One region of the Thioalkalivibrio sp. genome, then DNA from elsewhere that is predicted to be linked to it. Evidence: predicted binding sites of a transcription regulator. Region 1 holds the regulator's gene; each other region holds the start of a gene.

Region 1 (7,373 bases):
TCCCCCGCTTGCGGGCAAGGCAGCCAAGGTCCGGGGACAGATTTGCAATCTGTCCCCGCTGGGGAGCCGTATCTGCTTCCGTGTATTTGCGGGTCCTTCCGTGGCTCTGCCGGCGCGTCAGCTCTCCTCGCCGAAGCGATTGGCGACCAGGTCGCTCAGGGCATCCAGCGCGTCCTCCGCGTCGGGCGCACCTTCGGTCCGGATCTCGACCTCCGTGCCCTGCGCGGCGGCCAGCATCATCACGCCCATGATGCTCTTGCCGTTCACCTCGCGTCCCTGGCGGCTCACCAGCACGTCCGCCTGGTACTGGCTCGCGAGCCCCACGAACTTGGCCGCGGCCCGTGCATGCATGCCGAGCCGGTTAACGATGGGCACTGCGCGCTGCGGCATCCGAACATTCCTGGTCGCAGAGCAGGATGCCGTCGTGCCCGCCGCTGAGCGCCTTGTTCACGAGCTCGCTCAGCGGCAGATCACGATAATTCAGCACCCGCACGAGCATTGGCAGGTTGACGCCGGCGATCACGCGCCGGCTCGAGCCCCGGGCCAGCCGGCTGGCCACGTTCGCCGGTGTCGACCCGAACATGTCGGTCAGGATCAGCACTCCGTCCCCGCTGTCGAGGGCCCCGAGCCGGGTCCGTGCCGCGGATTCGATCGCCTCGGGATCATCGCTCTGCGACATCGGCAGGGCGTCACAGGCCTGCGGCATCTCACCGAGCATGCTGCCGGCCGTCTGCAGCAGCGTCTCTCCGAGGTTCTGGTGGGTGATCAGTAGCAGACCGACCGACATCGCTTCACCCCGCGTCCGTCAGATGATCGTCGAGCTCCCGGTGACGGGTGCTCACGGTAAAATTCCGCATCCCCCGCCAGGCACCGGCGAGCCGGTCGGCGAAGTAGACGGAGCGGTGGCGTCCTCCCGTACAGCCGATGGCCACCGTCAGGTAACTGCGATGGTCCTCCGCGAAGCGCGGAAGCCAGCGCTGCAGATGGGCCTGGATGCTGTCGAACATCTCCCCGACCTCGCGATGGGCCTCCAGGAAGGCCACGACCGGAGTCTCGTGGCCGGTGCGATGCCTGAGCCCCGGCTCGTAGTGCGGGTTGGGCAGGCAGCGCACGTCGAAGACGAAGTCCGCGTCCACCGGGACGCCGTGCTTGAACCCGAAGGACTGGAAGAGGAGCGACAGGTTCCCGGCCTCGTGCGTCGCCAGACGGGCCCGCACCTGCCGGGCAAGATCATGCATGGTCAGATCGCTGCTGTCGATGCTCAGGTCGGCGTTCGCGGCGATCGGCCCGAGCCACTCCCGTTCCAGTGCCAGGCCCTCGACCAGCGGCACGCCTTTGCGCGCCAGCGGGTGCCGGCGTCGCGTGTGGTGATAGCGGCGCAACAGCGCCTGGTCCGACGCGTGCAGGAAGACGACCTCCACCTGCAGCCCCTGTTGGCGCAGTCTCGCCAGATTCTCCGGCAGGCCCTGCAGCGCGTCGCGGCCACTGCGCACGTCCACCCCGACCGCCACCCTGCCATCGTTGCGGTGGCTTCCGGTACGCAGCTCCTGGATCAGGTCGTTCAGCAGGTTCAGGGGCAGATTGTCGACGCAGAAGAAGCCCTCGTCCTCGAGCGTGTGCAGGGCCACCGTCTTGCCCGAGCCGGAGAGGCCGCTGAGCAGCAGCAGCCGCATGGTCAGCCCTGGTTCCCTTGCGCGGCCGCGGGTTCCGACTCCAGACGGTTGCGCAGCCGCGTGCGCAGATCGTCCCCGGCCGCGTATCCCTGCAGCCGCAGCAGATGGGCACGGACCGCCGCCTCGATCATCACCGCGATGTTGCGTCCCGGGGCGACCGGAAGGCTGACGACCGGGATCCTCAGGCCGAGCACATCCTCCTCTCCGCGGCAGCCGTTCATGCGGTCGTCCGGCAGGGTGGTGTGCTGGTCCCAGTCGCGCAGGTCGATGATCAGGCGCAGGTACTTGCCGCGCTTGATCGCGGAATCTCCGTACATCGCCCGGATGTTCAGGACCCCGAGACCGCGCACCTCCAGCAGGTCGCGCAGCAGCGGGGGGCAGGTGCCACGGATGATGTCCGGTGCGATGCGGGCGAACTCCGGGGCATCGTCGGCGATCAGCCGATGGCCGCGGCTCACGAGTTCCAGTGCGACCTCGCTCTTCCCGACGCTGGATTCGCCGCTGATCAGCACGCCGGCCCCGAGGATCTCCATGAAAACGCCGTGGCGGACCACGGAGCGCGCCAGCCGGTGCTGAAGAAAATAGCGCAGCAGTCCGATCAGCTCGTGGCTTCCGATATGCGTGCAGAGGACCGCGGGCAGGGGATTTCCGCACTTCGGCGGCAGGCTCTCGAACGGGCAGGTGCCCTCGGCGAAGACCACGGCCACCGTGCCGGTCGCGGCGAGATCCAGGATCAGGCACTCGTGCTCGGCCGGTTTCAGCGTCTCGATATGGCGGGCCTCGAGATCGCCAATCACCTGGATGCGGTTGGGCCGGATCATGTTGAAGTGACCGGCCATCGGCAGATCGGCGTCGTCTGCCTCGTGCAGGATCCGGTCGTGCGCTTCGGCCTCGCCATGGACGTACACCAGCCCGGTGCGCGGCCCGAGGGCGGCGACCAGCTCGGCGAGACTGAGGCTTTCAGCCATCGCGGAAGGCGGTGCGGGCGGCCAGGTGCAGGGCGGGGGTGTCGGCGCTGCGCCGGAGCGCGGCGATATTGTCGGGCTGGGACAGGACGCGTGCCAGCTGCGCCAGCAGATCCAGGTGTTCGCCGGTGGATTCCTCCGGCACGATCAGCGCGATCAGGATGTCGACCGGTTCATGGTCGATGGCCTCGAAGTCCACACCCTGCTCCAGCCGCAGCACCGCGACTCTGGGGTTGTCGATCTCGGCCATGCGCCCGTGGGGAATGGCCACGCCATGGCCGAGACCGGTGGAGCCGAGCCGCTCCCGTGCCGAGAGGGCATCGAAGATCAGGCTGGCCGAGGGAACGGCGTCACCCCTGGCCAGGAGTTCACCGAGCCGTTCCAGCGCGCGTTTCTTGCTGGTGATGTCGGCGTCCAGGCAAACCCGGTCCTCCCGGACAAGATCGGCAATCTGCATTGCTCAGGCGATTTGCTGTCGGTTGAGCTGCACGCCTTCGGCGCGGTGATGATCCTTTATCTTCTCCTTGTGCTTGATCAGCTGCCGGTCGGTCTTGTCGATCAGGCCGTCGATCGCGGCGTACATGTCCGCGTGCGTCGCATAGGCATGGATGTGGTTGCCGCTGACCTGAAGGTTGGCCTCCGCCTTGTTATGGTTCTTCTCCACCGTGAGCACGACATGGATGTCGATCACCTGGTCGAAGTGCCGTTCCAGGCGACCGAACTTGTCCTGAACGTAGTCACGCAGTGGATCGGTGATGTCGACGTGATGACCGGTCAGATTGATCTGCATACTCAAACTCCTTGCATTGGTGGGCCGCGAGGTTCAGAGCAGCTGCCGGCGTTCGCTGGACGGCGGCAGGTTCATCGCCTCGCGGTATTTGGCCACGGTGCGCCGGGCCACGTTGATGCCTCGGTCGGAGAGGACCTGGGCGAGTCGGGAGTCGCTCATGGGCCGGTTGGGCGGTTCCTCGCTGATCAGTTTGCGGATCATCGCACGGATCGCGGTGGCGGAACATTCACCGCCGTCGCTGGTGCCCACGTGGCTGGAGAAGAAGTACTTGAACTCGAACACGCCGCGCGGGGTATGCATGAATTTCTGGGTCGTCACCCGCGAGATGGTCGATTCGTGCAGGTCCAGCGCCTCGGCAATATCGCGCAGGATCAGCGGCTGCATCGCCACCTCGCCCTTCTCGAGGAATCCGGTCTGCCGGTCCACGATCGCCCGCGCCACGCGCAGCAGGGTCTCGTTGCGGCTGTGCAGGCTCTTCAGGAACCAGCGCGCCTCCTGCAGCTGATTGCGCATGAAGGCGCTGTCGCGCGCATCACTGACCCTCCGGACCATGCCCGCGTAGAGGCTGTTGATCCGGATGCGCGGCGCGATCTCCGGGTTCAGGTCGACCCGCCAGCCCTCGCGGTCCCGGCGCACATAGACGTCCGGGGTCACGTATTCCGGCGCCTGGTCGCTGATCTGGCTGCCGGGCCGCGGATTCAGCGTGCGGACGAGCTCCATCGCGCGCGCGAGGGTCGTCTCGTCCAGCCCGAGTTCCCGCTGGAGCGTGCGGAAGTCATGCCTGCCGAGACTCTCCATTCCCGCATCGATCACCCGAAGGGCGGTGTCGCGCAGCGGCGTGCCCTCCGGCAGCACGCGCAGCTGGAGCAACAGACACTCGCGTAGATCGCGCGCACCGACGCCGACCGGATCGCACTGCTGGATCCAGTGCAGGACCGCCTCGATTTCGTCGAGGCCGACGGTCTCCTCGCCCCCAAGGATTTCCTGAAGGGTCTCGAGGTCGGTCTCGAGGTAGCCGTCCGCGTTGATGCTGTCGATCAGCGTCGCCCCGATGTGCCGGTCCTGTTCGTTCAGCGGGCCCAGGTGCAGCTGCCACAGCAGGTGCTCGTGCAGGCCACCCTCGCTGCCCGCCTGGTTCTCGAAGGGGTCGCGGTCATCGACCCCGACGCCCTGCGAGCCCGGGCCCTGGGCGTACGGCTCGTCACCCCAGTCCTCGGCGGATGCCTCCGTGTCCGGGCTGTTGTCGGCGGGTTCCGCTTCCGGCTGGGCCTCGGCTGGCTCACCGGACGCCTCTTCGGGGGGCGTGTCCTCGGCGAGCTCGAGCATCGGATTGCTCTCGAGCGCCTGCTGCACTTCCAGCTGCAGTTCGATCGTCGACAGCTGCAGGAGGCGGATGGCCTGCTGCAGCTGCGGGGTCATGGTCAGGTGCTGACCGAGCTGCAGATTGAGCGAAGACTTCAGCATGCGGCGGGCAGGGACGCGAAATGATTCATCATGACTTCATGTTACTGCCTGTGCCCGGTTTTTTGCAGCCTTTTGGTGCAGGGCCACGGCGCGCGGCCGGAGGCGGGCCGCCCCTGCCGGGGGCTACGGCGCGGATGGCATGCATCAGAGACGGAAATGCTCACCGAGATAAACCGTCCGCACGCGCTGGTCGGCGAGCAGCTCGGGTGGCGTCCCCTCGCTGAGCAGGCGGCCCTCGCTGAGGATGTAGGCCCGGTCACAGATGCCCAGTGTCTCGCGCACGTTGTGGTCCGAGATCAGCACCCCGATGCCCCGTTGTTTCAGGTGGGCGATCACCTCCTGAATCTCCACCACCGAGATCGGGTCCACGCCCGCGAACGGTTCGTCGAGGCAGACGAACTGCGGGTTGCCCGCCAGCGCGCGGGCAATCTCGGCGCGCCGCCGCTCGCCGCCGGACAGCGCGATCCCCGCGCTGTCGCGCACCGTATTCAGCTGGAATTCCTCGATCAGTGCGTCCCCGATCTCCCGGCGTCCGGCCGCATCGAGGTCCCGGCGCAACTCGAGCACGGCCTGCAGGTTCTGCCAGACCGTCAGACGGCGGAAGATCGATGCCTCCTGGGGCAGGTAACCGATTCCGAGTCGCGCGCGCAGATGGACCGGCGCGCGCGTGAGCTCGCGGCCGGCCAGCATGATGCGGCCCGCGTCCGCCTGTATCAGTCCCACCAGGATGTAGAAGCAGGTGGTCTTGCCGGCACCGTTCGGTCCCAGCAGACCGACCACCTCGCCCCGGGCGACGTCGACGTCGGCCCCGTCCAGCACCGTGCGCGTGCCGTAGCGTTTGGTCAGCGCGATGCCCACCAGACGATCATCCGGGGCCGGCTCCGCGCGGGCCGTGCCGCTGGGATCCGCGGCGGCCGTCATTCGGCTTCCGGCTGGATGGTGATCCGGACGCGCTCTTCCGGCGTGCCTTCGATGCGGATGACATCCTGTGCGAGGTCGTAACGGATCCGCTCGCCGCGTGCGTCCTCCGTCAAGGTCTGCACCCGCGCCTCGCCCAGCAGCACCAGCACCTCGTCTTCGAGGTGATATTCCATCTCCAGGGATGTCGCGACCCGCGGCTGGTTGTCGGCGTCGGGCGCCTCTGCGCGCACCGGCTTGCCCTGGGCCTCCATTCGGGTCGGGCGCCGGTCCGGAGCGTGGATCACGATACGGTCCGCCCACAGCGTCATGTCACCGTGGGTGACGACGACGTCGCCGGTGTAGGTGCCGATTCCGCGCCGTTCGTCCATCTCGGCGCTGTCGGCGGTGATCTGCACCGGCAGCGTCGGCGTCTGGGCGGCGAGGATCGCAGGCAGGCAGGCCAGAAGCAGGCCACGCAGCGCGCCGGCGGCGATGCGCAGCGGCAATGTCCGTTGGTTCATTGCGGATCTTCCTCTGTCTCCTGAGGAGCATAGACGGTCTCGACCTCGTTCCGGAGCTCGATGATGTCGGCCTGCACGTCGGCATGCATCCCGATGCCGGTCATGAACAGCCCGGGGCGGAGCACCGTCGCCCGAGCGTTGGTCATCACCTCGCGGGTTCCGGTCAGGATGGTCACGTCCGCCGTTTCGATCTCGGTCCGCGGGTTCGCTGGCCCGGGCAACTGGACGCCCTCGGTGATCCCGACCGTTTCCAGCCGCTCTTCCGCCGGATCATGCACCGCCGCCGGCGCGGTCCAGATCCAGTCCACGCGGCCCTCGGTCAGCAGCTCCAGCCGGGGCTCCTGCGCACGCTGGATTCCAAGGTCCTGGAACTGCTGCATGCGCTCCCCCTTCAGCACATGCGTGACTGTGCCCTCCGCGTCGGTGATGCGCAGCGTGAACCCGAGGATGTCGAACTGGGGGTCCGGTTCCACGGCCGCAGGCGACGCTGGAACGGCTGCCGCCGCGACTGCCAGAAGCAGTGCAGCGGCGCGCACCGGGCCGCGCGTCCGGGGTGCCGGAAGCGGTCGGCGGCCGCCGTTACGTGTCGAGATAGGCACGGAGGATGTCCTCCAGCCGGCCCTGCGCGGCGAGCAGGGTCTCGCAGACCTCGCGGACGGCACCGCGGCCGCCCCGCTCGCAGGTGTGCCAGTCGGCGTGTTCGAGGACCAGCGGGTGCGCATCGGCGACCGCGATGCCGAGCGCAACCCGGCGCATGGCGGGCAGATCGACGACGTCGTCTCCGACGAAGGCGCTCTGTTCCGGTCCAAAACCGGTCTGTCCGAGGAGTTCCTCGAGCGCCTCGCCCTTGTCCCGGCGTCCCTGCAGCAGGTGCCTTACTCCGAGATCGCGCATGCGGTGCAGCACCACCTCGGAGTTGCGTCCGGTCAGGATTGCCAGCTCCAGACCGCCCTGCTGGGCCATCCGGATGCCGTGGCCGTCGCGGCTGTGAAAGGCCTTGTACTGTTCTCCGCCGTCCCCGAGAAACAGGCTGCCATCGGTCAGCACTCCGTCCACGTCG
Region 2 (7,373 bases), on a different contig from region 1:
CCCGGGTGGCGGCGGACCGTGAGGAGGCACTTGCCGGGATGCGCGAGACCGCGGAGCGCTACGTGCGCGCGCGCACCGCCGCGCAACTGCTGAAGTGGGCGATTGATCGCTTTCGGCGAGAGAAGCAGGCGCCGATGCTGCGGCGCGCAGGGGAGATCTTCGCGAGCCTGACCGGGGGCGCGTTCTCGGCGCTCCGGGTGGACTATGACGATCGGGACCAGCCGCAGCTGACCGGGGTGCGGCCTGGCGGCGCAAGCGTTCCGGTGCCCGGCCTCAGTACCGGCACGGCCGACCAGCTCTACCTCGCGTTGCGCGTCGCTTCGATCGAGGACTACCTCGAGCATTCGCCGGCGTTGCCCTTCGTCGCCGACGATCTGTTCGTCAACTTCGACGACGAGCGTTCAGCGGCCGGTTTCGAGGTGCTGGGACAGCTGGCCACCCGAACGCAGGTGCTGTTCTTCACGCATCATCGCCATCTGGTGGAGATCGCGCGCGAACGGCTGGGTGAGCGCCTGCACGTGCAGCTACTGGCCGACGCCTGAGGCCTCGTCAGCCGGATTCAGTTTCCGAAGACCTCCTTGAGCAGGTCGGTGGTGCGCGCCGCCGGGTTTTCGCGGATCCTGCGTTCCTCTTCGGCCAGCAACGTGAACACGCCGTCCAGCGCCTGGTTCGTCACGTATTCGGTCAGGTCGAAGTCGTCGAGCCCCGCAATGCCGGGAACGCGGTTGCCGGCCTGCTCGGTGAGCTCGGTGTAGGCTCGGGTCACATCCGTCTCCTGCATCGACTCGCTGACGATCGGCCGGAAGGCCTCGGCGATCGGTTCGCCGGCGCGACGGCGCAGGAAGCGCGTGGCACCGTCGGCAGGTCCGACCAGGATGCCGCGCGCGTCCTCGATGCTCATGTCGCGAATCGCCTGCAGCATGATTTCTTCCGCCTGCGGTGCCGCCTTCTCCGCGGCGCGGTTCATGCTCTCCTCGAACTCGTCGACCTGCCGGCCCAGTCCAACACCGCGCAACAGGCTGCTCGCGGTATCAAGCGGTCCGGGCATCGGGATCCGGATCTGCGCGTTGTCCATGAAACCGTCGGACGCGCCGGCGGTCTCGATGGCCCGCTGGGCCCCCTTGACCAGTGCCTCCTTCAGCCCGGCGGCCAGTGTCTGGTGTTCGGCATCGAGCGGTACCGTATCCGGCGCAGCATCGGGCTCGGCGGGCTCCGTGGAGAAGTCGGGAACGGTCCCCTTCAGCCGCTCGGTCCAGCTGCCCTGGGCGAGCGCAGAGGTGGAGAAGGTGAGAGCAAGGAGGGCGGTGAAGAGGCCGGCGCGGGTTGGGATGTTCATGTCTGTGTTGTTCTCGGTGCCTGGTCAGCGGTCGAAGTTAGTGTCATGAGGGCGCGGATCGTTCCGGCTCTTCATCCTGGAACGCCTGCGCTCGGTCGAGAGTGACGCAAAGCATACCCCCGGTCAACGCCGTGACCGGTCGAATCACGCCGTCCCGGGGAATCTTTTGCACCATCTCGACGGTTAGTGCGCAATCACCGGGGCCGTCGGGCCGAACCGCGCTCAGAGAGAACCGGAAGGGGGTTCGTCACGCATCTCGAGGACCAGGCTGACGCGCCGGTTCAGTGCGCGATTGGCGGCGGAATCGTTCGGAGCACGGGGGCGGGTGTCGGCATGCCCGGTCACGCGGATGCGCTCCTGCGGGATCCCGTGTGTGATCAGCTCCCGGGCGACGGTAGTGGCCCGGAGGGACGAAAGTTCCCAGTTCGACGGAAACCGCGGCGTGCTGATCGGAATGTCGTCGGTGTGTCCCTCCAGGGAGATCTTCAGCCGTTCGTCCTGCAGCGCCGTCACCAGGTCCTCGATCAGCACCTCTCCGGTGGGGTTCAGATCGGCGGTACCGGAATCGAACAGGATGCCGTCGCCGACCTCCAGGCGAAGCTGGTGCCGATCCAGCAGGAGTTCCAGGTCCTCTCGTTCGCCGCGGGCCGCGACCAGATCCATCAGGGCCTCGAACGCGGGCGGCACCGACGGCTCCGCCCCCTGCTGCCCGACCGTCGGCGGGTCCGGGGATTCCCCGGGCGTGGACGCAGCCGGCTCCGGGGCGTTCGGCGCTTCGTCCGCCCGGCCGTCGGATACGGGTTCCGCCCGGGCGGGCGGCACCTCTTCACTGAGGATCGGTGCCAGTGCGGCGTGCCAGACCGCCGGCTCGAACCCGGCCACGGATTCCGCCTTGGAGCCGGCAGCCGGACCGGCCGCCGTCGGGGTGACAGCGGGATCCGGCTCGCTCCGGGCTGACGCCGCAACGGGAGGGTCGAAACGGGCGAGGGGCTGAATCTCTTGGGGTTCCACGGCGCTCAGCCGGTTCACCTGCAGATAGGTGGCGCCCAGGAGGGCTGCGAACAACGTGACCAGCAGCAGGAGCAGGTCCAGGTACCCGACGGTCCAGCCGCTGTCGCCGGAGGCGTGATCGGCCTCGGCTTCCTCGAATTCGACGGTCTCCCGTCGTTTCCAGGCCGGCGCGGCCACCGCCGGCGCTGCAGGGCGACTGCGCGCCCGCCAGCCTCCCGGGCGCTCCAGCAGCACCCGTCCCGTCATGCGCGCATTCCCTGCAACGACATGGACCGTCCCTTCGGCGCCTCGCGCCCGGGTTCCGGCTCCGGTCGAGCCGCACCCATGAATTCACCGATCAGCACCGGGTGCTGGCGTTCGTAAAGCATCATGATCGCGTCCACCAGCATGTTCATGTGCAGAAGCTGCTGCCGCGAACGGTCCTCCAGCTTCAGCGCCAGCGGGCGGAAGACCAGGTTGGCGATCAGCAGGCCATAGAGCGTACTCATCAGCGCGAAGCCCATGGCCATGCCGATGTGTTCAAGGCCGGACTGGCCGAGGCTCCCGAGCATGGCCACGAGCCCGAACAGCGTTCCGAGCATGCCGAAGGCCGGCGCGAAGGTGGCCATCGTGCGCAGGATGCGGATGTCGCGATGGTCGTCCTCCTTCTGTTGCCGGATGCGCCAGTGCAGCATGCGTCCGAGTTCCTCGCCATTGTGCGGGTCGAGGGCGAGGCGCGTGCCGCCCCGCAGGAACGGATCCTGGATCGCGGTCGCGGCCTGTTCCGCGCCGCGCACGTCGCCGCGGCGGTAGCGCTCGGCGATCTGCAGGAAGGGCTTGTAGTCGACGGCGGTCGAGGTCTGCGTCTCCCGGAACAGCACGGGGATCCGGCGCAGCAGGCTCAGCACCGGGCCGGGGGAATGACCGATCACCGAGGCCAGTAAGGTGCCGCCGAGCACCAGCGCCAGGCCGGGCAGGTTGACGCCGCTCAGGCCAAGGCTCAGCCAGAGCAGCGCGGCGACCGCCAGTGTGCCCAGCAGCGTGAGACCGAAATAGAGTTTCCTGCGCATGCCAATCCCCGCGAACAACGACTTCGACAGGGCGGCATGCAGGGGGCGTGCCAGGCTCCGTTCGAGCCGTCAGGTGCCTGGATTTCCAGGGAATCGGGCGGTTCTCCGTTGCCGCGGCCTGGGCGCGGCGGCAGAAAATCGCCGCCGGCTGCCGGTCCTTTCGCCGTTCGCGTCAATACCCCGTCGTCCGCCGGGCAGCCCGCAGCGGGCGTTCACGGCCGCGGCCCGTATCCGGCGCGGCGGTGATGACCGATCAGGCTCACCACGATGGTGAGGATCGTGATCGGCAACACGAAACCCAGCATCACCAGGGAAAAGGCCGGCAGCACACTGTGCTGCTGGGCCGCGAGCACGAGGTAGCCGGTATAGGCGGCGTAATAGCCGAGGAACACCGTGCCTTCCCAGCGCGAGATCTCGCGTCCCGTGAACATGATCGGCAGACAGGCCAGCGCGACCGCGAGCATCACCCAGAGGTCGAGGTTGCGTGCCGCCTCCGCGACCTGGATGCCGAATGGGGACACCAGACCCGTGACGCCGAGCACCGCGAGGATGTTGAACAGGTTGCTGCCGACCACGCTGCCGACCGCGATATCGCGTTGCCCGCGCAAGGCCGCCAGCGTGGAGGTGGCGATCTCCGGCAGCGAGGTGCCCACCGCAACGATGGTCAGGCCGACGATCAGGTCGCTGATCCCGAAGAAGCGGGCGAATACCACCGCAGACTCGACCAGCCAGCGCGAACCGAGGACCAGTGCGGCGAGCCCGACCACGATCAGCAGCACCTGGACGGCCCAGTGCCGATCCCAACGGGACGGTTGCGGCAGGTCCATCTCCGGTGCCGTGGCGGCCGCTCGCGTCGAGCGCCGGGACTGGAGGATGAGAAAGGCCGTATAGACGACGACCAGCGTGAACAGGATGCCGGCATCGATCCGGCTGATGAGTCCGTCCATCGCCAGAACGAGCAGCAGCACCGTTGCGGCGATCATCACCGGGACCTCCTGGCGGATCACCTGTTCGCTGACCACCAGGGGAATGATCACGGCCGCGATGCCCAGGATCAGCAGGATGTTGGCGATGTTGCTGCCGATGACGTTGCCGATCGCGATGTCGGGAGTCCCGGCGAGGGATGCGTGCACGGCCACCGCCATCTCCGGCGTGGACGTCCCGAACGCGACCACGGTCAGGCCGATCACCAGCGGCGACACCCCCACGGATCCCGCCAGCCGCGCGGCTCCGCGCACCAGGGACTCGGCGCCCAGCACCAGTACGGTCAGGCCGAGAACGAACCAGATAAGGTGTACCCACATCGCCGCGCGTCGTCCTTATGCCGCCAGGATCCATCGAAGGCGTTATGGTGGCAGATATTCGCCTTCGGAGCAGCGATCCTCGGTCGCGAATGGCCCTGGCCGCGACCTGGCACGGCCGCCTCAGCGCGGCTCGAAGGTGAAGCCAAGGGCCTCGAGCAGGTCTGGATCATCGAAGTGCCGGCGCCCCACGAAGGCGATCGCGTGCAGTCCCCGCTGACGCATCGCGCCCGCGGAGGGAACGCCGAGCGGCCACAGCAGCAGGCGCTCCGGCCGTTGCGACTGCTGTATGACACCGGTCGTGCCGAACAGGCTCCGGGCGGAATCCCCCGCGGGCAACTGCAGCTGCGATGCATAGTCCTCGAGGGCGTAATGCTCGGTGGACGCGGAGGGGGTCGCTTCACCGACGTCGATGATGTAGTGGCTGCCCGCCTCCAGCCGCAGCCGCAGGCCGCGGTCTCCCGATAGACCGGGTGGCAGGGGGAAGGTCAGGGGGCGCTCGCCGTCCAGTCCTTCGAGGTCAATGCGGCTGCCCGCCGGGATGAACAGCTTGTGATAGCAGCCGCACTGGTGAATGCTGTCGTAGAGCACGGGGCGCAGCTCGTGATCCAGTGTGACTCGCCAGAGGATGCCGCTCAGGTCGCCGGCGTACAGATCCAGGCCGTGCTCGGGCGGGCGCTCGGGAAACCAGAAGGCGTAGTTGAGCTGGAGCAGGATGCGGGACCCGAGGCGGGTGTGACTGGGGAAGGTGAAGACCACCGGCCGTGTGGTGTCGATCTCGATTCGCCCCTGTTCGTCCAGACGAGGCGCTCCGATGCGGTCCGCGTCGGAGCGCTGCTCGACGACCACCTGCGGCATGAACCGACGGAACAGCGCATCCTGCTCGACTGCGGAGAGCCGGGGAATACCCAGTGCGTCCGTATCCAGCCGGACCGGAAGCAGCGCGGACGGATCCGCCGCCTGCGGTCCGGAGTACTCGCTCCGGCGTTCGAAGCGGGTTGCGCGCCCGGCCAGGTAGCGTGCGGTCATGTCGCGCCGGTAGCCCGCGATGAAGCCCCGTGCGACCAGGCCGGTGACCGGATACAAACCCAGGATCCTGGCCGCGGAGCTGTAGCTGTCCGGGACCCGGTAGGTCGAGGTGTCGAGCGCCTCGGGCGGGGAGGTCGCCAGGAAACACGACGAAAGTCGGGAGTCGAGGTCCGTGAAGTCGTGACGGTCTGCCAGGGCCTGGCGCGTGTCCCTGTCCAGGCGCGTGGATTCCACGGCATAAGCGTCCCGGCCCAGCTCGAATGCGTGACCGAGCCAGGCCGTTCGGGCGTTCGGAAGGAGCTCGTCGTAGGTGAAGCTCGCGAGAAAGCGGTTGGTGCGCAGGAGCGGGTGGCCGTCGATGCGCCGCAGGCCGGGCTCGAAGTGGGTGCTGGTGCTGATCGCGTGGTCGAGTTCGGTCAGCAATGCCTGGCAGATCTCCGGCTCCGGGGCCGGATGCTCCGGAACGGTACTGCAGCCCCCGAGCGCGAGGGCCGCGACCGCAATCAGCCCCAGCGGCCACGCCCCCCGACAAGCGCCTTCCGGCCGGGCCGAACGGCAGCGGCCCGTTGCGTCGATGTTCCGCGCTCGACGACGATGCCCGCCCCCGGGATCCGGCTCTTCCTTCACGCGCTGTCCCAACCTCATCTCCCGCCTTCGGTTGTCGTGGCCTTGATGCGGTGACCGGATCATCATAACGCTGCGCGGAGGACACGAAGACGCCAGCGACCCGGATGCGGGGCCGGGCCGGGCGCCGCGGGACGCGGCCGGCGCTGGATTGGTCAGCGCTCAGCGCCCTCGGTCCCCGGGGGAGGGGAGCCCCATCGGGGAGCCAATCCGTGCGCCGGCCCTTGCTCCGGGATCCCCGCTATGTTCCGCTTTCTGACATCGCGAACACTGGGCACGATCTGATCCGGAGAGGATTCATGCACTTGAGCAGCCCCACCTTCGAGACGGGCGGTCGAATACCCTGGAGCGCGTCCGCGCCAAACGAGAACCGGTTGCCCGAGCTGGAGATCCATGATGTACCCGCGGCCGCACGCAGCCTGGCACTGATCCTGGAAGACCTCGACTCGCCGCTCGGCGAGATGACCCACTGGCTGGTCTGGAACGTGCCGCCGAACAGGTCCCGGATGGATGCCCTCAACCTGCGCGAGGAGGCCTGTGTCGGGATGGACTCCTTCGGCAAGATCGGGTATCTGGGTCCCGTGCCGCCGGAGGGCGTGCATCGCTACCGCTTCCGCCTGCTGGCCCTCGATGTCGAACTCGACCTGGAGTCCGGCGCCACGCGCAGTCAATTCGACGCGGCGGTCGAGGGGCACGTGCTGGAGGAGGCCGAACTCATCGGCGAGATGGAACGGCCACCGCGCCCGGAAGACCGCTGACCGGCGCAGGGTGGTCGACACGCCAGCGAAGAGGACGACCGATGCCGATGAACTACCGCCCCAAGGCCTTCTTCGCCTCCGTGAACCCCACCGTGTTCACGGCCTCGGCGATCATGGTGGTGCTGTTCGTCGGCTTCGGTGTGGTCGCTCCGGCACTGGCCAGCCAGGTGTTCGAGTCGATCCAGGACTTCGTCACCGAGTACCTCGGCTGGGGGTATCTGCTCCTGGTGACGGTCTTCCTCGCCTTCCTGGTCTGGCTGGGGTT
Region 3 (7,373 bases), on a different contig from region 1:
TCAGGGTCCGCTCGAATTGCGGCTGCACCACGGACAGCAGATCGCGGGAGCCCCCGCGCCAATGAGCCCGCGCCCGCTCGGCGAGGTCGCTGGTCCAGTCGCGGCCCGGCCGGGCCGGACCCTCCTGCGCCGAGGCGGACTGCGCAGGCTGACTCCGCAGTTCCGGGGGCAGGTCCTCGAGATGCACCTCACGGCCCGAGGCCATCACGGTCAGCCACCGGCAGGTGTTCTCCAGCTGCCGCACATTGCCCGGCCAGCGCATCGTCTGGAGCTCGGCCATCACCTCCGGGCGCATCACCTTGGCATCGACGCCCAGGTCGCGCGCGGCCTCCTGCATGAAGTGACGGGTCAGCAGCGGAATGTCCTCCGGTCGGTCGCGCAGCGCCGGCACCTGGATGCGGATCACGTTCAGGCGGTGGAACAGGTCCTCGCGGAACAGCCCGGCCGCAACGCGGTCCTCGAGGTTCTGGTGCGTGGCGGCGATGATGCGCACGTCCACGCGGATCGGCGTATGGCCGCCGACCCGGTAAAAGGTGCCGTCCGAGAGCACCCGCAGCAGGCGCGTCTGGAGGTCGAAGGGCATGTCGCCGATCTCGTCCAGGAAGAGGGTGCCGCCGTCGGCCTGCTCGAACCGGCCCTTGCGGCCCTGGCTGGCGCCGGTGAAGGCGCCCCGCTCGTGTCCGAAGAGCTCGCTCTCCAGCAGATCCTTCGGGATCGCGGCCGTGTTCAGTGCGATCAGCGGCTGGCTGGACCGCGGGCTGTGCTGGTGCAATGCGCGGGCGACCAGCTCCTTGCCGGTGCCGGACTCGCCGTTCACCAGCACGGTGATGTTGGAGCGCGAGAGCCGCCCGATCGCGCGGAACAGCTCCTGCATCGCCGGTGCCTCGCCGATCAGGGCCGTGGCCGCGGCGCGGTCGGCAACGCTGCCCGACGACAGGCTCTCCCGCCGGGCCTGGAGCGCGCGCTGCACGAGCCCGACCGCCTCCTCGAGATCGAAGGGTTTGGGGAGGTACTCGAAGGCACCGGTCTGGTAGGCGGAGACCGCGCTTTCGAGGTCCGAGAACGCGGTCATGATGATTACCGGCGGCGGATCCGGCTGTTCGCGCAGCCGTGCGAGGAAGTCCAGCCCGTTCAGGCCCGGCATGCGCACGTCCGCGAGTATCGTGTCGGGATTGTCGCCTGCCTCCAGCGCGCTCCAGGCCGAGTCGGCCGATTCGAAGCCGCGGACCTCCAGCCCGGCGCGGTCCAGGGCCCGCTCCAGGACCCAGCGAATCGAATCGTCGTCGTCGATGACCCATATGTTGGCGTTCATGGCGCGCCCTCCAGCGGCAGCAGCACGTCGAAATCGGTGCGGCCCGGGCGGGAGTGGCACTCGATCAGGCCGTGGTTGAGCTGCATCAGGCTCTGTGCGATCGGAAGACCGAGGCCGGTGCCCGATGCCCGGCCGGTCACCATGGGAAAGAAGATGCGCTCGCGGATCTCCTCCGGGATCCCCGGCCCGTTGTCGCGCACCCGCAGGAGGGCGACCAGGCGGTGACGCTGTCCGGAGATGGTGTACTGACGCAGGATCCGTGACATCAGCCAGATCTCGCCGTGGTCACCGAGGGCCTGGATCGCGTTCTGCACCACGTTGAGCAGGGCCTGCACCAGCATGTCGCGATCGACCAGCAGGTCCGGGATGCTGGGGTCATAGTCGGCGTTGATCTTCAGGCCCAGCGGCAGCTGCACGCTGACCAGTCCGCGGACGTGCTCCATCACCTCGTGAGCGTTCACCCGCTCGCGCCGCGGCATGTTGCTGGGCCCGAGCATGCGATCCACCAGGCTGCGCAGCCGGTCGGCCTCGCGGATGATGATCCGTGTGTATTCGTGGAGCGAGGGATCGTCCAGTTCGCTCGCCAGCAGCTGCGCGGCACCCCGCAGGCCACCCAGCGGGTTCTTGATCTCGTGGGCCAGGCCGCGGGTCACCGCGCGGGTGATGGCCTGCTGCTGGCGCAGCTGATCCTCGCGCGTGATGCGCTGGTGGCGATCGATGGCCGTGAGCTCCACCAGCAGCCGCCCGCCCGAATCCTCCTCCTGCAGCGGCGAGATCATCAGGTCGGCCAGGAATTCGGGTGCGCGCAGCGGCCGCAGCCTGCGTCCCCGCAGCGAGACGGGCTGCCCCTCGTCGAGCACCCGCTCGAGCTGGTTCGCGAGATTGCGGTCCAGGGGCAGCCAGTGTCCCAGCGACCCCCCGACCACCCGATCGCGGCTCAGACCGAGCAGCATCTCCGCGGCACTGTTGACCGCGAGCAGACGAAGCTGCCCGTCGGTCACCAGTACCGCGGTGGAGAGTTCATCCAGCCACTGGCAGGGGACCGGGCTCGTCGGGGCCGGCAGGGAATTGACGGTCATCGACGGGCCGAAAGCAGGAATTGCGCCAGCGTGCCGGCCGCTGGCGACTCGGCCCCATGGTACGGCCCCATTCGCACGTCATACTGGTTGATCGCCAACCGGATGATCGGGGATGCTCCGCCGTTGCAGAACGCCCTGCCGATTCCGCCACAACGCCGTGGGACGATCATTCGCGCGCGGCGCGCACTCCTCCAGGGGCCAGGGCGCGCAGGCGCGGGCGCCGCGCGCGAACAGGACTGCCAAACGGGCGTGAGGCTCATGTCGGGCAAAGCATAGCACCAAACTGGTGCGGATATTGCCCATGCGCACCAAATTGGTGCTCAGCATTGCGGAATCTGCGTCCGCATGCCCGGGATGGTCGTCTCAGTCGTCCGCCGCTTCTTCGCCAGGCCCGGTCTCCGCATCCGGTGCCATCGGCTGCCCCGGGACGGACTCGGCTTCGTCGGCCTGTGGGGCATCGCCCGCCGACGGGCGAATCTCGACCGGCTCCGCGCCACGCTCTGCGGGCGGGCTGTCCCCGAAGTGAACAGTGCCTTCCGCGTCCACCCAGCGATAGATCCCTGTGGCGTTGGCGGCAGCGAGCGTGGCCAGGGCCAGCAGCAGTATCGCCGTGGCTGCCGCGGAAGGTCGAATCTTTGAGCGTTTTCCGGTCACCATTGGAACAGGATCCACTGTGGAGGAACGAAATCCGGCCCGAGCCCGCGCCGGCGGGTGTCCAGCATGCCATCGCCGGTGGTATCGACGAGATAGTAGGGGCGCCCCATCCGCGGCACCACCTCCACCAGAAACAGGCGTCCTGCCACCCGGTATTCGCGGATGAGGCCATCCGGCCGCTCGATCAGCGTGATGTCGGCCTCCTCGAGCATCTGCAGCTGGCGCGCCCGCTCGTCCATTACCGGCGGCGGCGCATCCTCGTCGATCTCGGGGGGTGGCGGCGCATCGGGCCAGTCCCGGGGCTGGGCGCCGGCTGCGGCCATCAGCGCGAACAGGGCAGTGCCCACGATCCAGCGCCGGCACTGGCAGCGGGCGCGCAGGGCCGGGGTCGGCCCCCGTGCAAACCGTTGCGTGGAGCCGGTGCTGCGGTGCCCGAGGGCAGTGGCCTCCGCGGTCATGCCGGGCTGTCCTGTCTTGTCCGCATGCGGCGCTAGAGCTCCATCAGGCGTTGCTTTTCCTCGGCCGACGGTTCGAAGCTGCGCGTTTCGTAATACTCGAAGATCGCGTCAACGGCCGCCTCCGGGGTGTCCACCAGCGAGTATAGCTGCAGATCCTTGCGCGAGATCGTGCGGCGCTCAACCAGCGTGTTCTCGAACCAGTCCAGCAGGCCGCGCCAGTAGCTGCTGCCCACCAGCACGATCGGGATGCGCCGGGACTTTCCGGTCTGCACCAGCGTCAGGATCTCGGCGAGCTCGTCCAGGGTGCCAAAGCCGCCCGGCAGCACCACGTAGGCCGACGCGTATTTCACGAACATCACCTTGCGTGCGAAGAAGTGCCGGAAGCCGAGCCCGATGTCCTGGTAGTCGTTCGCAAGCTGCTCGTGGGGCAGCTGGATGTTCAGCCCGATGCTCGGCGACTTGCCCGAGAAGGCGCCCTTGTTAGCCGCCTCCATGATGCCGGGCCCGCCGCCGCTGACCACCGCGAAGCCGGCATTCGACAGCTGCCGGGCCAGTTCCTCGGCGAGCTCGTAGTCGGGGTGGCCGGGCGGAATCCGTGCGGAGCCGAACACGCTGACCGACGGCTTGATGCGCGCCAGCCGCTCGAAGCCCTCGACGAACTCGGCCATGATCTGGAAGATCTTCCAGCTCTCGCGGGTCAGCTCGGAGTCGTCGATCGGTGCGAGCCCGGGGTGGTCACCCCGCTCGCGCCAGTCCTTTCGGGGGTCGTGGTCCTGGCTCATCGCCGCAACCTGAGCACGCGCCCGGCGCGCTCGGCATCCCCCCGCTGTGGCCCGAAACACAGGGATCGCGGAGTGGGAGTGATCAGGGAGCGATGCGACCGTCCATCGCCTCTCCGGGTGTCTGGTGTTGCCATGCCCCTTAGCGTAACCCTGCCGGGCCATCGCGAACAGCCCCGCGGAGGCGGCACGGATTCGCGGCCCCTGCGGCCGCGCAGTACACTGGCCGGCCATCCCAACCGCAACTGCCCGCATGAGCGATGAAGCCCCACTGGTGCTGGTGGATGGTTCGTCCTACCTGTATCGCGCCTTTCATGCGCTGCCGCCGCTGACGGCGGCCGACGGCCAGCCCACCGGTGCCCTCTACGGGGTCGTGAACATGCTGCGCAAGCTGCGCGCGGACTACGCGCCGCGGCGCATGGCCGTGGTCTTCGACGCCCCCGGCAGGACCTTTCGCGACGACCTGTACGAGGCCTACAAGGCCAACCGCCCGCCGATGCCGGAGGAGCTGTCCGTGCAGGTCGAGCCCCTGCACGAGCTGATCCGGGCCATGGGGCTGCCGCTGCTGTGCATCCCCGGCGTGGAGGCCGACGACGTGATCGCGACACTGGCCGAGCAGGCGCGGGAGCGGCGGGAGCCGGTGGTGATCTCCACCGGCGACAAGGACCTCGCGCAACTGGTCGACGACGGTGTGACACTGGTCAACACAATGACCGGCACCGTGCTCGATCCGGAAGGGGTCCGCCAGAAGTTCGGGGTGGGACCGGAGCAGATCGTGGATTACCTGAGCCTGGTCGGTGACAGCGTCGACAACGTGCCCGGCGTGGACAAGGTCGGTCCGAAGACCGCCGCGAAGTGGATCGGCCAGTACGGTAGCCTGGACGCGGTGCTGGCGAATGCCGAGGCGATCGGCGGCAGGGTCGGTGAGAATCTCCGCGCGGCAAGCGAGCAGCTGCCGCTGTCGCGCGAGCTGGTCACCGTGCGGCGTGACGTGGACCTCGGGATCGACGAGCACGAGCTGACCCTGGCCGAGCCCGATACCGAGCGCCTGCGCGAACTCCTCACCCGCTTCGGGTTCCGACGCTGGCTCGACGAACTCGAGCCCGCCGGCGCCGAGAATCAGGGCGTCGGGGGCGCGGTCGGCGGCGTGCCCGGCGCCGAATACCACGTCGTGCGCAGCGCGGAGGCCCTGGATGCGCTGCTGGAACGGCTGGAGGCGGCCGAACTGGTGGCCTTCGACACCGAGACCACCAGCCTCGAATACATGCAGGCCCGGCTGGTCGGCCTGTCCTTTGCCGTCGAGCCCGGGAACGGCTGGTACCTGCCGCTGGCCCACCGGGGCGAGGATGCGGAACCACAGCTGGACATGGAGCGGACCCTGGAGCGCCTGCGCCCCTGGCTGGAGTCCGCCCGGCACGCGAAGCTGGGCCACCACCTCAAGTACGACCGCAACGTGCTTGCCAACCACGGCATCCGGCTCGAGGGCATCCGGGAGGACACGATGCTCGAGTCCTACGTGCTGGACGCCGGCGCCAACCGCCACGACCTGGACAGCCTCGCCGAGCGGCACCTGGGCCACCGGACCATCACCTACGAGGACGTGGCCGGCAAGGGCGCGAAACAGATCCCCTTCGCCGAGGTGCCGATCGAGCGCGCGACGGAATATGCCGCCGAGGATGCGGAGGTCTGCCTGCGGCTGCACGCGGCCCTGGCGCCGCGCCTGGCCCAGGCCGAAGGGCCGCGCTCGGTATACCGCGAGATCGAGATGCCCCTGGTGCCCGTGCTCTCGGACATGGAGCGCACCGGTGTCCGGGTCGATACCGGGCTCTTGCGCGTGCAGAGCGCGGAGCTGCTCGAGCGCATGCAGGAGGTCGCGGAGCTGGCCTTCGCGGAGGCCAGCGGCGCGTTCAATCTGGGATCGCCGAAACAGATCCAGGAGATCCTCTTCGACCGGCTCGGTCTTCCGGTGCTGCGGCGCACGCCCAAGGGCCAGCCCTCCACCGCCGAGGACGTGCTCGAGCAGATGGCGGCGGAGTTTCCGTTGCCCCGGCTGATCCTCGAGCACCGCGGCCTGAGCAAGCTGCGCAGCACCTACACCGAGCGGCTGCCCGAACGGGTCGATTCCGCCACCGGGCGCGTGCATACCTCCTATCACCAGGCGGTCGCGGCCACCGGCCGCCTGTCCTCCTCCGATCCGAACCTGCAGAACATCCCGGTGCGCACCGCGGAGGGCCGCCGCATCCGCCAGGCCTTCATTCCGGAGGACGGCATGCTGCTGCTGGCCGCGGACTACTCCCAGATCGAGCTGCGCATCATGGCCCACCTGTCCGGAGACCGTGGTCTGCGGGCGGCCTTCGAGGCCGGCGAGGACATCCACCGCGCGACCGCGGCCGAGGTCTTCGGCGCGGAGTCGCCGCAGGCGGTAACCCCGGAGCAGCGCCGCGCGGCGAAGGCGATCAACTTCGGGCTGATCTACGGGATGTCCGCGTTCGGCCTGGCGCGCAACCTGGGCATCGACCAGGGCCATGCCCGGGAGTACATCGAACGCTATTTCTCGCGCTACCCGGGCGTGCACGAGTACATGGAGGCCGCCCGCCGGACCGCGCGCGAGCAGGGCTACGTGGAGACCCTGTTCGGGCGGCGGCTCTACCTGCCGGAGATCGGCAGCCGCAACGCGGCCCGCCGGGCCCAGGCCGAGCGCGTTGCGATCAACGCGCCGATGCAGGGCACCGCGGCGGACATCATCAAGCGCGCGATGCTGAAGGTGTCGGCGGGTCTCGAGCGTGACCGCCTGCCGGCGCGGATGATCATGCAGGTCCACGACGAACTGGTGCTCGAGGTGACCAGGGATGCGGTGGCCGAGGTGCGCTCCGCGGTGATCGCGGACATGGCCGGCGCCGCGAACCTCTCGGTGGATCTGGTGGTCGATGTCGGTGTCGGGGAGAACTGGGATGCGGCGCACTGAGATGAGCACGACGCAATGAACGCGCGGACGACGACCACCGGCAGGCGGCTCGGCCGCCTGGTGCCCTGGCTCGCGGGGCTGGCGGCCATTGGGGCCTTGTGGGTCTGGGCCGACCGGCTCGTCCCG

The links. Region 1 encodes sigma-54, which starts transcription at its own class of promoters, with help from an activator protein. Its sites were predicted from a motif close to TGGCANGNTNCNTGCTT; they were not measured.
Region 2: ACESMN_RS02865 (motility protein A) is a predicted target of sigma-54. The motif match lies at 3,433-3,449, and genes of this name have one in related genera.
Region 3: glnL (nitrogen regulation protein NR(II)) is a predicted target of sigma-54. The motif match lies at 2,403-2,419, and genes of this name have one in related genera.

What each region holds. Positions count from the first base shown of each region.
Region 1 is NZ_JAWLHP010000023.1:21,381-28,753, reverse strand. It holds gene ACESMN_RS06190 (HPr family phosphocarrier protein) at 118-390, opposite strand; gene ACESMN_RS06185 (PTS sugar transporter subunit IIA) at 362-787, opposite strand; gene rapZ (RNase adapter RapZ) at 792-1,673, opposite strand; gene hprK (HPr(Ser) kinase/phosphatase) at 1,676-2,641, opposite strand; gene ACESMN_RS06170 (PTS sugar transporter subunit IIA) at 2,634-3,095, opposite strand; gene hpf (ribosome hibernation-promoting factor, HPF/YfiA family) at 3,099-3,428, opposite strand; gene ACESMN_RS06160 (RNA polymerase factor sigma-54) at 3,462-4,847, opposite strand; gene lptB (LPS export ABC transporter ATP-binding protein) at 5,037-5,813, opposite strand; gene lptA (lipopolysaccharide transport periplasmic protein LptA) at 5,810-6,313, opposite strand; gene lptC (LPS export ABC transporter periplasmic protein LptC) at 6,310-6,912, opposite strand; gene ACESMN_RS06140 (KdsC family phosphatase) at 6,893-7,373, opposite strand, start outside.
Region 2 is NZ_JAWLHP010000009.1:33,702-41,074, reverse strand. It holds gene ACESMN_RS02880 (ATP-binding protein) at 1-542, shown strand, start outside; gene ACESMN_RS02875 (DUF4197 domain-containing protein) at 560-1,336, opposite strand; gene ACESMN_RS02870 (OmpA family protein) at 1,559-2,593, opposite strand; gene ACESMN_RS02865 (motility protein A) at 2,590-3,396, opposite strand; gene ACESMN_RS02860 (calcium/sodium antiporter) at 3,609-4,700, opposite strand; gene ACESMN_RS02855 (hypothetical protein) at 4,821-6,371, opposite strand; gene ACESMN_RS02850 (YbhB/YbcL family Raf kinase inhibitor-like protein) at 6,689-7,108, shown strand; gene ACESMN_RS02845 (BCCT family transporter) at 7,150-7,373, shown strand, end outside.
Region 3 is NZ_JAWLHP010000080.1:435-7,807, reverse strand. It holds gene ntrC (nitrogen regulation protein NR(I)) at 1-1,312, opposite strand, end outside; gene glnL (nitrogen regulation protein NR(II)) at 1,309-2,391, opposite strand; gene ACESMN_RS12385 (DUF4124 domain-containing protein) at 2,755-3,048, opposite strand; gene ACESMN_RS12380 (DUF2782 domain-containing protein) at 3,042-3,368, opposite strand; gene ACESMN_RS12375 (TIGR00730 family Rossman fold protein) at 3,536-4,285, opposite strand; gene polA (DNA polymerase I) at 4,536-7,247, shown strand; gene ACESMN_RS12365 (hypothetical protein) at 7,263-7,373, shown strand, end outside.